DNA from 2 places in the Streptomonospora nanhaiensis genome. Region 2 is predicted to be linked to the other one. Evidence: riboswitches for the same ligand, from Rfam matches in the RefSeq annotation. Region 2 holds a riboswitch; the other holds the start of a gene.

Region 1 (4,935 bases), 1.0 Mb from region 2:
CCACGGGGGTCGCCCAGACTGGTCGCGGATGCCGCGCCGGCCGCGTCTCGCGGAAGCGCGGGTCCGGGTACGGCACGGGCGCGCTCGGTGGGCGGGCGGCGGCGGAAGGGGGGAGCGGCGGCGTCCGCTGCGGCGCGGTCGCGCGGCCTATGACCGAGACCGGAAGACGGGGCGGGACGCCCCCGGACCCCACCGCGTCCTCCGCCGCGCCGCCGGGCGGCGGCCCCGAGCAGGCGCGGCGCCTGCGGCCGGTGTTCGCGGGACTGCTGCTCGGGGTGATGCTGGGCTCGCTGGACCAGACCATCGTGGCCACCGCGCTGCCGGTCATCGCCGGCGACCTCGACGGCCTCTCGCGGCTGTCCTGGGTGGTCACCTCCTACATCCTCGCGGCCACCGTGGTGATGCCCGTCTACGGCAAGGCCGGCGACCTGTTCGGGCGCAAGGCCGCGCTGGCCGGGTCGCTGGTGCTGTTCCTGGTCGGCTCCGGGCTGGCCGGGGCCGCGACCGACATGGTGTGGCTGGTGGTCTTCCGCGCCGTGCAGGGACTGGGCGGCGGCGGGCTGCTGATCGGCGCCCAGGCGCTGGTGGGCGAGGCGTTCCCGGCCGCCGAGCGCGGGCGGCGGCTGGGGGCCGTGGGCGCCGTCATCGGGCTCTCGGCGTTCGCCGGGCCGCTGGTCGGCGGGCTGCTCACCGACGGCCTGGGCTGGCGGTGGATCTTCTACGTCAACCTGCCGGTGGGCGCCGTCGCCCTGTGGCTGGTGCTGCTGGCGCCGCGGCCGCGGCGCCCCGAGGGCGTCCGGCCGCGCCCGGACTACCCCGGCGCCGCGCTCATCGTGGTCGCCAGCGGGGCGGCGGTGCTCGTGGCCACGCTGGCCGGCGGCGCGCCCGGTCTGCTGGACCCCGCGCTGCTCGCCGCGACCGCCGCCATGGCCGCCGCGCTCGCGCTGTTCGTGGCGGCCGAGCGGCGCGCCGCAGACCCGCTGCTGCCGCTGCGGCTGTTCCGGGACCGCGACTTCACCCTTGTCGCGCTGGTCGCCGTGAGCGTCGGCGCCGTCATGTTCGGCACCGCCGCCTACCTGCCGGTGTTCATCCAGATGGTCGGCGAGGACTCCGCCACGGCCTCGGGCGTTCGGCTGCTGCCCCTGGTGGGCGGGCTGCTCGCCGGATCGGTGGGCGCCGGGCGCGCCACCTCCCGCCCCGGGCGCGCCCGCTGGGTCCTGGTGGCCGGGGCTGCGTGCTCGCTGGCCGGGGTGGCGGTGATGGCCGCCATGAGCCGGCACAGCTCCTATCCGCTGCTGGCGGGCGGCATGCTGGCGGTGGGCCTGGGCGTGGGGTCGGCCATCCAGACGCTGGTGCTGATCGCGCAGAACACCGTGCGCACCGCCGACCTGGGGGTGGCCACCTCCACGGCCAACTACTTCCGGCAGATGGGCGCCTGCGTGGGCACCGCCGCGATGGGCGCCGTCTTCGCCGGGCACCTGCGCGCCGGGCTCGGCGACCCCGAGGGCGCGCCCCCGGTGTCGGTGGACGAGCTCACACCGCAGGGCCTGGCGCGGTTCCCCGAGGACGTGCGCGCGGCGCTGATCACCGCGTTCGCCGACGCCGTGCCGATGGCCTTCCTGCTCCTGGTGCCGGTGGCCGCGGCGGGGCTGGTCCTGGCGCTGTTCGTGCGCGACCGCGCGGCTCCCTCGGCCGGCCTGCCCGCCGGCCCCGACGGTGCGGCCGCTGCCGACAGGCACGTCGACCCCCACGGGTAGGCCGACCTCCACGGGCGGGCCGACCGCGACGGCGCCGCCGCCTCCCTACCCCCTCCCCCGTCTGGGATTTCGGCCGCTCCGCCTGACGCGGGGCCGAATCCCCGGTGCCGCTCCGGTCCGCCCTGGCCGTGCCCGCCCGTCCGCCGCCCGGTCACGCGCCGGCCGGGCGAGGAAAACCGCTGGACCGCCCGGCGGCGCCGTTGGCAGGATCGGCGCATGGCCGACACGAGTCCGGGCACCCCGCGGGCGCCCGGCACGGGGGAAGAGCGCGGCTCCGCCGACTTCGCCGCGCTGGTCGCCGAGGCCGCCGCCGCGCCGGTGGAGGGCTGGGACTTCTCCTGGCTGGCGGGCCGCGCCACCGAGGAGCGCCCCTCGTGGGGCTACTCCCGGCTGATCGCCGACCGCCTGGCCCGCGCCGAATCCGCCCTGGACATCGACACCGGCGGCGGCGAGGTGCTGGGCGAGGCGCCCGTACTGCCGGCGCGCACCGCCGCCACCGAGTCCTGGCCGCCCAACCTCGCCCGCGCCGCCGCCCGGCTGCGCCCGCGCGGCGCCGCCGTGGTGGCCACCGGCGAGGGCGCCCCGCTGCCCTTCGCCGACTCCGCGTTCGACCTGGTGGTCAGCCGCCACCCCGTCGCCACCGACTGGGCCGAGGTCGCGCGCGTCCTGCGGCCCGGCGGCACCTACCTCTCCCAGCAGGTCGGCCCGGCCAGCGTGTTCGAGCTGACCGAGTTCTTCCTGGGCCCCCAGCCCCCGGAGGTCCGCGCCCGGCGCAACCCCGACGCCGCCCGCGCCGCCGCCGTGGCCGCCGGGCTGGAGGTGGTGGACCTGCGCATGGAGCGCCTGCGCATGCGCTTCCACGACATCGGCGCCGTCGTCTACTTCCTGCGCAAGGTGGTCTGGATCGTCCCCGGCTTCGACCCCGCGGCCCACCGCGACCGGCTGCGGGAGCTGCACGAGCGCATCCGCGCCCAGGGGCCGTTCACCGCGCACTCCACCCGGTTCCTGATCGAGGCCCGCAAACCCCGCTGAGCGGGGCCGCCTTGACCCCCACCGCCCGCAGGTCCCCATAATGGGAGAAACCGACAGGGGAGCGCTTCGGCGCTGAGAGTGCGGTCCCACGACCGCAGACCCTCACACACCTGACCTGGGTAATGCCAGCGTAGGGAGTCGTGAACCCGTCCGCCGCGGACCCCGCCGCGCGGCCTCCGCGCCGCCGTGCCCGCCCGGCCGACGCTCTTTGCCGTCCCGGCACCCCCTCTCGCCGACCCGCGCGAAGGGACCGCCCCGTTGCAGGAACACGAACCGCAGACCCACCCCTCCCCCCGGGCCCCGCTGCGCTACCGCACGGTCGACATCGTCGTGCCCGCCGTGCTCGGCGTCGCCGTCGGCGTCGTCTTCTGGCTGTGGAACATGCTCTGGACCGTCACCACGCCCGTCTTCGCCTTCTTCCCGCCCGCCCAGGCCCTCATCTACGGCATGTGGCTGCTGCCCGGCGTGCTGGGCGGGCTCATCGTGCGCAAGCCCGGCATCGCCGTGCTGACCTCCACCGCCGCCGCCGCGGTCTCCATGGTCCTCGGCGGGCCGTGGGGGGTGGAGATCGTGCTGGCCGGGTTCGTCCAGGGCCTGCTGTCGGAGCTGGTGTTCGCCGCCGCCCGCTACCGCCGCTGGGGCACGCCCACCGCCGTGCTCGCCGCGGCCGCCGGCGGCCTGGCCCCCGCGATCTGGGACAACGTCCGCTACTACGTCACCTGGCCGCTGTCCCACCAGATCGCCTTCGGGGTCATCGTCGTCATCAGCGCCGCGCTCATCGGCGGCGTCGGCGCGCGGCTGCTGACCTCCGCGCTGGCGCGCGCGGGGGCGCTGGCCCCCTTCCCCTCGGCGCGCCGATGAGCGGCACGGGCGCGGCGGCCGCCGGCGCCCGGGTCGAGCTGGCCGGCTGGGGGTGGCGGCACACCGGCCGCGCCGGATGGGCGCTGCGCGGCGTGGACCTGGTGATCGAGCCCGGCGAGCGCGTGCTGCTGCTGGGCCCCTCCGGCGCGGGCAAGAGCACCCTGCTGCACGCCATGGCCGGACTCACCGGCGACCAGGGCGCCATCGGCGGCGACGAGGAGGGGCGGCTGCGCGTCGACGGCCGCCCCGCCGCGGCGGCGCGCGGGCTCTGCGCCCTGGTCGGCCAGGACCCCGAGAGCCAGCTGGTGATGGCCAGCGCCGGCGACGACGTCGCCTTCGGGCCGGAGAACCTGGGCCTGGAGCGCGCCGAGATCTGGGCGCGGGTCCGCGAGGCGCTTGCCGCGGTCGGGTTCCCCTACGGCCCCGACCGCCCCACGGCCGCGCTCTCGGGCGGGGAGAAGCAGCGCCTGGTGCTGGCCGGGGCGCTGGCCATGCGCCCGCGCCTGCTGCTGCTGGACGAGCCGACCGCCAACCTCGACCGCGCCGGGGCCGCCCTGGTGCGCGGCGTGCTCGCCGACCTGCCGCGCCGCACCGGCGCCACCATGGTGCTGGTGGAGCACCGGGTGGCCGAGGTCGCCGGGGGCGCCGCCGACCTCGTCGACCGCGTGGTGGTGGTCGAGCCCGGCGGCGGCGTGGTGGCCGACGGCCCCCCGGCCGCCGTGTTCGCGAGCCACGGCCGCGCGCTGGCCGAGCGGGGCGTGTGGATCCCCGGCCGCGAGCCGCGCCCCCGCCTGCCGGCCGCGGCACCGGGCGCCGCGCTGGTCGAGGCCGCGGCGTGCGCCGCCCGCGCTCCCGCGCCGCCGGGCGTGCTCGGCGGCCGGGCCTCGACCGTGCTGCGCGACGCCGACGTGCTGGTGCGCGCCGGGTGCGCCACCGCCCTCACCGGCCCCAACGGTGCGGGCAAGTCCACCCTGCTGGGCCTGCTCGCGGGACTGGCGCGCCCGGCCTCGGGCACGGTCGCCCCGCGCGGCCGGCTCGCCGAGGTCAGTTCCCGGCCGCTGGCGCGCTGGCCCGCGCGGCGCCTGGCCCGCCACGTCGGCACGGTGTTCCAGCACGCCGAGGACCAGTTCGTCACGGGCAGCGTGCGCGACGAACTCGCCTTCGGCCCGCGCCGCGCCGGCCTGGGCGCGGCCGAGACCGCCCGGCGCGTGGCCGACCTGCTGGAGCGGCTGCGGCTGACCGGGCTCGCCGACGCCCACCCCTTCACGCTGTCGGGCGGGGAGAA
Region 2 (4,935 bases):
ACAGCATGATCCCGGCGGCGTAGACGTCGGTGCGGGCGTCGGAGGTGCCGCGCTCGATCTGCTCGGGCGCCAGGTAGGCGGCGGTGCCCATGAGCGTGCCGGTCTTGGTCATGCCCTGCTGGGACTCCACGGCCCGGGCCAGGCCGAAGTCGGCGACCTTGACCAGGCCGTCCTCGGTCAGCAGGACGTTCTCGGGCTTGACGTCGCGGTGGATCATGCCCGCCTGGTGGGCGGCGCCCAGCGCCGCCAGCACGGGGGCGATGATGTCGAGGGCGTCGCGCGCCGCCAGGCGGCCGCGCGCGTGCAGCATGTCGCGCAGGGTGCGGCCCGGCACGTACTCCATGCACAGGTAGACGTGGCCCTGGTCGGTGCCCTGGTCGAAGACCTGCACCACGTTGGGGTGGGACAGCTTGGCCACCGAGTGCGCCTCGTTGATGAAGCGGCGCACGAACGTGGGGTCCTCGGCCAGGGAGGGGTGCATGACCTTGCACGCCAGGCGGCGGTCCAGGCGCAGGTCGTGGGCCACATAGACCGTGGCCATGCCGCCGCTGGCGACGCGCGCCTCGACGCGGTAGCGCTGGTCGAGGGTCGTGCCGACAAGGGGGTCCGCAGTCGTCATGTCCACACAGGGGAGTTTAGGGCGTATGGGACAGCCGGTCGTAGCCGATCCACAGCCCCGCCGCCGCGATGGCCGCCGCCGCCGGCGCCCCGATCGCCCGCCACGGCCGCGTTCGCGGGAGCGGGGTCCCGGTGCGGCCGCCGCCCGATCCTTTACCCGGAAGGCCGGCCCCCGGCGTCCCGGCGGCCGGGTGCGGCCACCGGGACGCCGGCGCGGTCGGCCGGCCGCGAGGGGAGGGCGGCCCGCCGCGAGGGCGGGGGTCAGTCCACCGCCGGGGAGGACGCCTGGGCGTAGCGCCGCACCGGGATGCGCCCGGCCCGGTGGGCGGCCCGTCCGGCGGCCACGGCGTCGCGCATGGCCGCCGCCATCAGCACGGGGTCCTTGGCCCGGGTGACGGCGGTGGCCAGCATGACCGCGTCGCAGCCCAGCTCCATGGCCAGCGCGGCCTCGCTGGCGGTGCCGATACCGGCGTCGATGATCACCGGCACCCCCGCCTGCTCCACGATCAGCTCGATGTTGTGCGGGTTGCGGATGCCCAGCCCCGAACCGATCGGCGCGCCCAGGGGCATGACGGCGGCGCAGCCCACCTGCTCCAGGCGGCGGGCCAGCACCGGGTCGTCGTTGGTGTAGGGCAGCACGGTGAAGCCCTCGTCCACCAGGCGCTCGGCGGCGTCCAGCAGCTCCACGGGATCGGGCAGCAGGGTGCGGTCGTCGGCGACGACCTCCAGCTTGATCCAGTCGGTCTCCAGCGCCTCGCGGGCCAGCCGGGCGGTGCGCAGCGCGTCGCCGGCGGTGAAGCAGCCGGCGGTGTTGGGCAGGGGGCTGATGCCGTTGCGGCGCAGCACCTCCCACACCGAGCCCTCGGTGTCGGGCGCCACGCGGCGCAGCGCCACGGTGGTCAGCTCGGTCCCGGAGGTCACCAGCGCGTCCTCCAGCACCCGCAGCGAGGGCGCGCCGCCGGTGCCGGTGATCAGCCGGGAGGTGAAGGTCCGCCCGGCGATGACGAGCGGGTCGGCCGCGGGGTCGGGGAGGGCCGGCGCGGCCGCGGGGGACGCGGGGGCTGCGGGGGTCTCAGGGGCGTAGGTCATGGGGTTCAGCCTCCTTGCACCGCGGTGAGCACGTCGATGCGGTCGTTCTCGGCGACCACGGTGGCCGCCCAGTCGGCCCTGCGCACCACCTCGTCGTTGAGGGCGACGGCCACGCCGCCCGGGGACCGCGTCAGGGTGCGCACGACCTCGGCCACCGTGGTGCGCGGGGCGACCTGGCGCGGTTCGCCGTTGATGATCACGTCCACTGGTCTGGATCGCCTCCCGTGCCGGTGCCGCCGACCGCCTCCAGCGCGCGGGTGGCGGCGAACCGGCGCGCGTACCCGGGCAGGGCGCCCGTGGTCAGGGCCTCGGCCATGGCGTCGCCGGTGGCCGGGGTGAACAGCACGCCGTGGCGGAAGTGCCCGGCGGCCAGGTGCAGGCCGGGCACCGCGGTGGGGCCCAGCAGCGGCTCGTTGTCGGGTGAGCCCGGGCGCAGGCCCACGCAGGTCTCGGCGACCTCCAGTTCGCTGACGCCGGGTACCAGCTCGTGGGCGTCGCGCAGGACCTCCCACAGGCCGCCGGCGGTGAGCCGGGTGTCGTGGCCCTGCTCCTCCTGGGTGGCGCCCAGCACGATCTCGCCGTCGTCGCGCGGCACCAGGTACACCGGCGAGCCGCGCACCAGGCCGCGCACCGTGCGCTCGACCAGCGGGGGTTCGCCGGGCGTGGTGCGCAGGCGCAGCAGCTGGCCCTTGACCGGGCGCAGCGGCGGGACCACGCCGGGCGGCAGCCCGCCGATGGCGGGGGTGCCCACACCGGCGGCCAGCACCACCTGGCCCGCGGCCAGCTCGCCGCCGGAGGCCAGGCGCACGCCGCGCACGCGGTCGCCGTCGAGGACGACCTCGCGCACCCGGTCGCGCACGCCCACGGCGCCGCGCCGCTCGGCGGCGGCGTAGAGGGCGGACAGGAGCCGCCGGGGGTCGACGGAGTGGTCGTCGGGGGCGAGGTAGCCGCCGCGCACGGCGGGGGCCAGCATCGGCTCCAGGCGGCGGCACTCGCGCCCGGTGAGCCGCTCGGTGCGCAGGCCCAGACGGGCGCGCAGCTCGCTGAGGTGGGCCAGCCGGGCGAGGTCGTCGGCGTCGAAGGCGACCTGGAGGGTGCCGTGGGGGCGGTAGCCGGCGGGCAGGCCGCTGTCGTCCTCCAGTTCGGCGACGAAGGCGGGGTAGCGGTCGCGGGAGAGGACGCCGAAGCGCATCAGCGCCTCCTCGCCGAAGGCGGCCTCGGTGGCGGGGGTCAGCATGCCCGCCGCGACGGGGGAGGCGGCGCCCTCGGCGGTCTCGGCCACGACGGTGACGGCCAGGCCGCGCCGGGCGGCCCGCCAGGCGGTGACCAGGCCGATCAGGCCGGCGCCGACCACGACGACGTCGGGGGAGCGGGATGCGGATATCGCTGCGCACACGGTTGGCCGCCACTTCCTTCGCCGGAATGACCCGGATCAGGTTCATGCGGTCGGAGGCTGACAGCCTCCCTCTCAGCCGGGTCCCGACCCGGCTCCCGCGGGTGTCCTTGTCCGGACCCATCCTATGACCTTGCGCGGCGGGCGGTTGGGGCGGGTGGCGGCGGACCGGCGGCGGCGCCGGGCGCGGGGGAGGGGGCGGCTGAGGCGGTCGAGGGCTCGACCGCGCGGGGCCGCCCCCCGCCGCGCCGGTCGGCGTCGGTCCGAGCGCCGGTCACGCCGTGAGCGAACGGGGGCGCCGCGGGGACGTTGGCCGCGTTTGCGAGGGGCCGGGGTGTGGGACATTGGCAGCGTGACCGAGAACGACCACGACACCGACACCCTCGTCGGTGAATGGATGACCATCAAGGACGTCGCGCGGGCGCTGAACACCAGCCCCAACCGCGTCAAGCAGTACATCGCCGACCACAAGCTGCTCGGCGTCCGCCGCAAGGGTGAGCTGTGCGTCCCCGCCGCGTTCATCGCGGGCGACGACATCGTCAAGGGCCTGCCGGGCACGCTGACCGTCCTGGCCGACGCCGGGTTCAGCACCGACGAGGCGCTGCAGTGGATGTTCACCCCTGACGACACGCTTCCGGGCGCGCCCATCCAGGCGCTGACCGAGAACCGCGGCACCGAGGTCCGCCGCCGGGCCCAGGCCATGGCCCTGTAGGCGCCGGGGCGGAGGCCGCCCGCCGGGCGGGGACCGCCGGTCCCGCCCGCGCGCCCGGCCGCCGCCCGCCGCGCCGCCCCGTCCTGCCCGGTGCCCCGCTCCGTGCGCTCGACCGGGCGCGCCGCCGGGTGCGCGACCGGATGGGGGAGCACCCGGCCACGCAGGGGCCGGGGCGTGCGCCCACCCCGGGCCGGGGCCGCCCGCCCGGCGCGGGCTAGGCTGGCGCGCGTGAGCACCAGCACCCGCCTGCGCGAGCGCCTGGCCCAGGCGCGCCTGTACCTGTGCACCGACTCCCGCGCCGAGCGCGGCGACCTCGCCGAGTTCCTCGACGCGGCGCTGTCGGGCGGCGTCGACATCGTCCAGTTGCGCGACAAGTCGCTGGAGGCCCGCCAGGAGTTGGCGGCCCTGGAAATCGTGCGCGCCGCCTGCGAGCGCCACGGCGCGCTGATGTCGGTCAACGACCGCGCCGACATCGCCCGCACCGCCGGCGCCGACGTGCTGCACCTGGGGCAGGAGGACCTGCCCGTGCCCGCGGCCCGCGACATCATCGGCCCCGAACCCCTGATCGGCCGCTCCAACAGCGACGCCGCCATGGCGGCGGCCTCGGCCGGGCAGGAGGGCGTCGACTACTTCTGCGTGGGCCCGACCTGGGCCACGCCCACCAAGCCGGGGCGCGCCGCGGCCGGGCTGGAGCTGGTCGAGCGCACGGCCGCGCTGGGCACCGGGCGCCCCTGGTTCGCCATCGGCGGGATCGACCTGGGCAACCTCGACCAGGTCCTGGCGGCGGGCGCGCGCCGCGTGGTGGTGGTCCGGGCCATCACCGAGGCCGACGACCCCCGCGCGGCGGCGGCGGAGTTCCGGCGCCGGCTGGAGGCCGCGGCGCACGCGGACGAGAACGCGGACGCCTCCCGGTAGCGGGGGCTGGGCGGCCGGCCGGGGCGGGCCCTCGGACGGCGGTCCGCGTGCCCTCGCCCTGGGGCCGCCCCCGCGCTCGGGCGGTCGCCGGCCCCGTGTTCAGGCGGCGGCGGACGGCGCGGGGAGCGGAGCCGGGACACCGTGCCGCCCCGAAATCCCTAACACCGGTAGGTAACGATCTCTGTTACGTCCTTTTCCCTGCCGCGCC

What was found. A riboswitch is a leader RNA that binds a small molecule or an ion and turns the genes downstream of it on or off. The one in region 2 is predicted to bind thiamine pyrophosphate.
Region 1: another riboswitch for thiamine pyrophosphate. It lies ahead of HNR12_RS10115 (ECF transporter S component); the one in region 2 lies ahead of thiO (glycine oxidase ThiO).

What each region holds. Positions count from the first base shown of each region.
Region 1 is NZ_JACCFO010000001.1:2,356,639-2,361,573, reverse strand. Features, by position in the region: gene HNR12_RS10125 (MDR family MFS transporter) at 150-1,757, shown strand; gene HNR12_RS10120 (class I SAM-dependent methyltransferase) at 1,974-2,789, shown strand; TPP riboswitch at 2,835-2,943, shown strand; gene HNR12_RS10115 (ECF transporter S component) at 3,048-3,650, shown strand; gene HNR12_RS10110 (ABC transporter ATP-binding protein) at 3,647-4,935, shown strand, end outside.
Region 2 is NZ_JACCFO010000001.1:1,351,220-1,356,154, reverse strand. Features, by position in the region: gene pknB (Stk1 family PASTA domain-containing Ser/Thr kinase) at 1-625, opposite strand, end outside; gene HNR12_RS05855 (thiazole synthase) at 880-1,707, opposite strand; gene thiS (sulfur carrier protein ThiS) at 1,713-1,913, opposite strand; gene thiO (glycine oxidase ThiO) at 1,904-3,103, opposite strand; TPP riboswitch at 3,099-3,212, opposite strand; gene HNR12_RS05840 (helix-turn-helix domain-containing protein) at 3,453-3,812, shown strand; gene thiE (thiamine phosphate synthase) at 4,032-4,727, shown strand.